2 linked regions of the Prochlorococcus marinus XMU1402 genome follow. The protein of the gene in region 1 binds, or shares a complex with, the protein of each later gene. Links are inferred from orthologs where the notes say so. Each region holds a gene or a part of one and is shown on either strand. Other genes may lie near its edges. The genes, in order: rodA and mrdA.

Region 1 (3,127 bases):
TTCGGATATATATGGACCTAATACTCCCTCAATGATGGGAGTTGCAGAACAGAATCCAAAGGTTACAGAAGGTAGTGGCAGTGATCAAAGGTTGATTCCAATAAATAAATATGGAATTTCATTGGTATCAATGGGTTTCCTCATAGAAGAAGGTCAGCCAGTTATATGGAGAGGACCAATGCTTAATAGTATTATTCGACAATTTTTGTACCAAGTTGAATGGAATAATCTTGATTTTTTGGTTATTGATTTGCCTCCAGGCACAGGAGATGCACAAATATCCCTTTCTCAATCTGTTCCTATTTCTGGAGCTATTGTTGTAACTACTCCTCAACAAGTATCTTTGCAAGATGCAAGGAGGGGGTTAGCAATGTTCAAACAACTCGGAGTGCCTTTACTAGGAATTGTAGAAAACATGTCAGTATTTATTCCGCCGGATATGCCAAGTAAAAAATATGAAATTTTTGGTAAAGGTGGTGGACAAACATTAGCTAAAGAAAATGATTTACCATTATTAGCCCAAATTCCTATTGAAATTCCTCTCGTTGATGAAAGTAATAAAGGTGTGCCAATCTCAATAAGCCAGCCTAATAGAGAAAGTTCTATTGCATTTGGTAATTTAGCTAAATTAATTAAGAATCAATTTGTTAATAGATAATTGATGTTTAGGAGAATTTCTTTATTAAATAAGAGAGGATTTTTATCAAAAAAAGACAACTTTAATAGAGGTTTATTATTTTCTCCACTACTTTTAATTCCTTTGTTTTTAGTTATTGTTTCAGGTTTATTAATAAAAAGTGTTCAGGAAAGTTTAATTGTATCGAATTATTTAAGTCATATCCTTACTGGTTTTCTAGGTTATTTTTTAGCATTTTTTATTTCTTATATACCTTTAGAGAGAATTAGAAAATATTTAGTTCCATTCTATTTGTTTACTTTAGTATCCTTATTACTAATTTATTTTTTTGGGATCTCAGTTTCTGGAGCTCAAAGATGGCTAAACTTGGGTATCTTTTCTTTTCAGCCTTCAGAAGTAGCTAAACTAAGTACTGTATTAACTCTCGCTTTAGTACTCGACAAAAAATTAGTCTTAACAACAAGAGATTTAATATTGCCTCTCTTAGTAGTAATAATTCCTTGGTTATTAATTTTCTTTCAACCTGACTTAGGTACCTCTTTAGTTTTACTAGTTTTGACAAGTGTGATGCTTTATTGGTCACAAATGCCCATAGAGTGGATTTTGATATTAATGTTTTGTATTTTCACTTCTATATTATATTTAACCTTACCAACTCTTCTTATTTTCTGGATTCCAGTTATAGGGTATCTTGCTTATAGATCTTCGAGAAAGAAAATTATTTTTTCTGCTCTGGCTATTTCGTTTCATTTATTAGTGGCAAAATTGACACCATTTTTATGGGAATATGGCTTAAAAGAATACCAAAAAGATAGATTAGTTTTATTTTTAGATCCAAATAGAGATCCATTAGGTGGCGGATATCATTTGATTCAGAGTCAAATTGCAATTGGTTCTGGAGGATTATTTGGTACTGGTTTGCTAAGAGGTAAGCTGACTAATTTGCAATTTATACCAGAACAACATACTGATTTTATATTCAGCGCTTTAGGAGAAGAATTGGGTTTTGTTGGGTGCATAATAGTTCTATTCTTGTTCTTTTTTTTGATTAAAAATCTTATTAATACTGCAACAAATGCTAGGACTAACTTTGAATCTCTAATTGTTATTGGAATAGCCTCAACTTTTTTATTCCAAATAATTATTAATTTATTTATGACTATTGGGTTAGGACCAGTTACTGGAATTCCTCTTCCTTTTATGAGCTATGGTCGAACTTCATTGGTTACGAATTTTATATCAATTGGATTTGTTTTATCTATATTGAAACGTTCTAGATCATTAAGAAGTTGATGAAATCACAAACAACTATAAAAAAAATTCAAGACCTTTTGCTTGAAGAAGTTCAAACTACATATGTGGATGATGATACATCTAGAAGAATGTGGTGGGCTTCTTTAGAAATTATTCAAAAAGATTTCTTATCTCAGAATTATAAACATGGGGGGATTTGGGTTGCCTCCCCTTTGCCAGCTTTTAATGATAAAAAATTTTTAAATAAACTTCATGGATGGCTTTGGTCTCCTGAGGGCTTTCCATACTTTCAAAATGAGAATGCAGGTTTTTTACCAGTAAACAATTCAGAAAAGATAAAAAAAGATTTCGATTTAGTTAGTAACTATAAAGTCTTAAATCTTAGTCAAGAAGATGGTTTTGAACCTTTTTTGATGATAATCACCCCAAATTTTCAGTGTATATTATCGATTGTAGGAGAAAAAGATAAGAAAATTTTACTAATGAAGTGTGATGAAGAAAGTCTAAAACTATCAATTGAATTAATGCATGCAAAATTAAATCAAGAAAATTTTGAGGAAGGAGTAAAATTTCGTAATGCAATTAATAATTTAGGAAACCTTAATATTAATAATCAATTTGAAAAATTATTTTGGCCAATATTGTCGGCAAAATTAGCAACTATTACGCCAAATCACAATATTCTTAATTCTGGTAAAAATGATAGAAAAAATGAACAAATAACTGAAGCAAAATTATTACGTGCAATATCTCATGAAGTAAGAACGCCTTTGGCAACAATAAGAACCCTAATAAGTTCTACTTTAAAAAAATATAAGATGGACCAATCAATGAAAAATCGTTTAATTCAAATAGAAAGTGAATGTAATGAACAAATTGATAGGTTTGGTTTAATCTTTGATGCAGCAGAATTAGTTAGTAATGAAGTTCCGTCATTAAATAATTTGGCAAAAATTAATTTAGCCGAAATTTTTAAAAAGCTTGCACCTTTATGGAATGAACAATTAAATCGACGCGGGATTTCTCTTAAGATTGATATCCCCAATCAACTTCCAGAAATTATGAGTGATTCTGAAAAATTAGAATTAATGTTAAGAGGATTAATTGATAAAAATACTAGAGGATTAAAAGAAGGTAGTACATTGATTTTAGAATTAAGACCCGCTGGTCAAAAACTTAAACTTCAATTAAAGGTACAAAAATTAGATAATAATCAAAAAGAAATTCAAAAAAAAG
Region 2 (3,241 bases), on another replicon or contig:
AGAAGATAGATTTGAAGGAATAAATATTGAATTTACTCCTAATGAACAGATAATCATTCCTGAATCGCTAGCATGGTTAGATGCTTCTGTAAAAGAGAGAATGGAGTGTGGAGATCACTGGGTAATTTACGCCGAAGTACTACACGGTAATATACTAAAATCCGATAGTCTAACGGCAGTTCATCACCGCAAAACAGGTGCTAACTATTAAATTTATGTATCTAAATTTATGACTGAAACAAAAGATCTAATAATCATTACGGCTAGTTGTGGTAAAAATCTAGAACTTTCTGAAAAATTTCTTGAAAAAAGTAATGAACTTAAAATAAGTTCTGAAATTTTAGATCTTACCACTCTTGATATTCCATTATTTAATCCAAGAATTCACAGCAAAGAAAATATTCCAAATGAAATAAAAGAATTAAAAACAAAGCTTTTCAAGATTGAAAGGTGGGTGATTTGTGCGCCTGAATATAATGGATCTATACCTCCCATTCTCTCCAACTTCATAGCATGGCTTTCTATTTCGGGAGATGACTTTAGGAATTTATTTAACGGTCAACCGATTGCAATTGCAACATTTTCTGGTGGCATAGGGTTAGAACTGCTGACCTCATTACGCATTCAATTAGTGCATTTAGGAAGTCAAGTATTAGGGAGACAACTTTTGTCCTCATATAGTAAACCTATAGATACAAAAACTATTGAAGATATTATTCAAAGACTTTTACAAATGAAAAAATTAAAAACATAAACTTTTAAAACCTAATAAAATTTCATTGTTTTTCATTCCAAACTTTCAAAATTTCTCTAGCCATAGGAAGTGCATGAACAGATCCCCCACCAGGAGTATTTTGTGCAAAAGCAACTACAAGTAATTCGCTTTTTTCAGAGGGAGTAAAGCAAACGAACCAAGCATGATCTAAGCCACCTTCACCATCTTCAGCGGTTCCAGTTTTACCTGAAACTGGAGGTAAATTTGCAACTCCATAATTAATTGATACTCCTGTGCCAGACTCTACTACTTTCCTGAGACCATTTTTTATCAACTGAATATTATTTGAATCAATATCGATTTTAATAGGTTTTTTATGTGAAAAATTTTCTTGCTCTTTTTTAACTAAATAGGGAGTAACTAGATAACCTCCATTTGCAATTGCAGCATATGCTCTAGCTATTTGAATAGGGGTAACTTGAACTACAAATTGTCCAATAGACATACTCGCAATATCTTCTGGAACCCAAGGGGTTCTTCCTGGTTGTCCCCATCCTCTACCTTCTTTAGCCCATTCACTACTAGCTACTAATCCTATATTTTCTTGTTCAGAAATTTCAATTCCAGATAAAGAATGAAAACCAAGTTTTTTTGAGACCTTATGAATTTCATCAACTCCTACTCCATAACCTACTTGATAAAAAAATGTATTACTAGAAACTCTTAAAGCATCTTCATAACCTATCACTCCAAAGCCTAAATCATTGTGCTCTCTAAAACATTGACTCCCATATGTTATACATGGTTTCGTATCTAAAATTGTATCTCTAGGAAATTTTCCACTTTCCAAGCCGGCTAAAGCAGTTACAATCTTCCAAACACTTCCTGGGTCATAAGGATTTAATGCTCTATTAAATAGAGGTTTTGCAGGAGAATTAAATATTTTATTGTATTCTTTTTCAGGCTTAAAATCCTTTGAAAAAAAATTCAAATCAAAATTAGGCCTACTTGCCATCGCTCTTATTGCACCATCTCTTGGATCCATCACTATTATCGCTCCAGCTTTCTTATCTTTAAGGACTTCCTCAGCAACTAATTGCAGATCAAGGTCAATTGTTAGTTGAATATCATTACCTTGTACTGGAGGTCTTATCCCCAATGATCTTTGAAATTTTCCTAATGAATTTACTTCAACCATTTCTCCACCCCATTCACCTCTTATAAAATCTTCGTAAACATATTCAATTCCTGTTCTTCCTATTAAGTCATTTAATTTATAACCCTTATTAGATAGGAATTTATATTCTGATTCAGTAATTGGCTGAGTATAACCAATTACATGGGCAGCAAGAGATTTGTAAGGATAATTTCTAATTAATTTGGTAGCTATTTCAAAACTAATTAAATTATCTTCATTTTCCTTAAATTTTATTAATTGATCTTCACTTAAATCATCAAGAATAGTAACTGAAAGTTTTTGATTTTTTAGACCATCAGAATATTTTTTTTGAATTACATTACTGTCAATATTTAACAAATTAGAAATGCTTGATTTATGTTTTTGCCAATTGCCTTTATTCAGGGCTTGAGGCTTTATTATTAAAGAATATTTAATTCTACTATCTGCTAAAACATTACTATTTTTATCTAGTATTCTTCCGCGTATTGGCTGTGAAGCAATAAGTCTTATCCTATTTTCATCTGACATCTTCTTAAAAGATTCATAATTTAAAAGTTGTAAAAAAATTAACCTAAATAAAATTAATAAAAACGAAATAGAAGAAAAAATAATTAAGACTAAAGGTTGTCTCTTTAACGAAGTAAGTTTTTTATTAGAACTTGTATTAATCAAAAATATAAAACTTATTTAAATATTATTTTTTCTAATAAACCAATAGTTGATTTTATCTCATTAAGTCTAGTAATTAAATCTTTATAATCACTTTCTTCATTAGTAAGATTCAATTCATCATTTTCAATATCATTTGAATTCAAATTTTCACTCATAAAACTCATACTTCTTAAGTAATTATTCCAACTAATGTAATTTTAAATAAAAAAATTATTTTTTCAAAAATTATATTAACTTTGATACTTAAAAATTATCAAAAACAAATTAATTTAATTGATCTATATTTTGTTCAAAATAAGGATTACAACTATTTTTTGATATTCCAAGAGACCATCCGATAAATGAAGAAATAAATATTGTGACGATTAGCGGCAAAATTGCTTGTTGAGTATTCACAAGACTAAACCATTCCCTCCAGCTACTAAAAAATCTTTCTCTTTGAAATTTTCTTTTTTCATTTTCTAATAATCTCGCTTTTTTGGCGAAAGATTTTGTTACCCACTTTTCAAAAGGAATCTTTTTTATAATCGCCATTTTTCTCTCCACTTCTAATAATTGTCCAGAACTAAGATGAGGATGAAATGTACTTATCAATTCAAGAGTTTTTAAAAACATCTCAACAGTTGCATCTTTTATCAGCTTTTGGTCATTACTTAAATCAGCCCACTCTATTT

Evidence for each region.
Region 2: the proteins of rodA (region 1) and mrdA are in contact, whole or in part, in a crystal structure (PDB 6PL5), measured with the Thermus thermophilus proteins. The link is inferred for Prochlorococcus marinus XMU1402 from one-to-one orthologs. Residues at the interface, in WP_223903423.1 of Thermus thermophilus: Phe161, Val165, Phe168, Val169, Leu172, Pro198, Tyr199, Glu202, Tyr211, Arg212, Asp213, Gln220, Val221, Gln223, Ser224, Ile226, Ala227, Ile228, Gly229, Ser230, Gly266, Phe267, Val270, Leu274, Tyr277, Gly278, Leu281, Phe285, Leu289, Arg297; in WP_223903432.1 of Thermus thermophilus: Arg4, Ile5, His6, Leu8, Ala9, Phe12, Ala15, Leu16, Leu19, Gly20, Arg22, Ala23, Trp24, Leu26, Gln27, Val28, Tyr31, Tyr34, Leu36, Leu43, Thr45, Asp47, Lys156, Gln157, Gly158, Ser160, Val184, Leu201, Glu202.

The regions. Positions count from the first base shown.
Region 1 is NZ_JAAORD010000002.1:483,326-486,452, reverse strand. The notes cover bases 3-2,795. They hold rodA (rod shape-determining protein RodA), read left to right. Parts: upstream 3-661; coding sequence 662-1,930; downstream 1,931-2,795. Other genes in these bases: HA141_RS08895 (sensor histidine kinase), read left to right, coding at 1,930-2,795; HA141_RS08905 (Mrp/NBP35 family ATP-binding protein), read left to right, coding at 3-658. Outside these bases: more of HA141_RS08905, read left to right, coding at 1-2; more of HA141_RS08895, read left to right, coding at 2,796-3,127. UniProt on the Escherichia coli protein: Peptidoglycan polymerase that is essential for cell wall elongation. Also required for the maintenance of the rod cell shape. Functions probably in conjunction with the penicillin-binding protein 2 (mrdA).
Region 2 is NZ_JAAORD010000001.1:39,742-42,982, reverse strand. Bases 173-3,079 are described here. They hold mrdA (penicillin-binding protein 2), read right to left. Parts: upstream 2,568-3,079; coding sequence 777-2,567; downstream 173-776. Other genes in these bases: HA141_RS00200 (hypothetical protein), read right to left, coding at 2,832-3,079; HA141_RS00205 (hypothetical protein), read right to left, coding at 2,579-2,722; HA141_RS00215 (NAD(P)H-dependent oxidoreductase), read left to right, coding at 230-754; HA141_RS00220 (diflavin flavoprotein), read left to right, coding at 173-211. Also shown: more of HA141_RS00220, read left to right, coding at 1-172; more of HA141_RS00200, read right to left, coding at 3,080-3,241. UniProt on the Escherichia coli protein: Catalyzes cross-linking of the peptidoglycan cell wall. Responsible for the determination of the rod shape of the cell. Is probably required for lateral peptidoglycan synthesis and maintenance of the correct diameter during lateral and centripetal growth.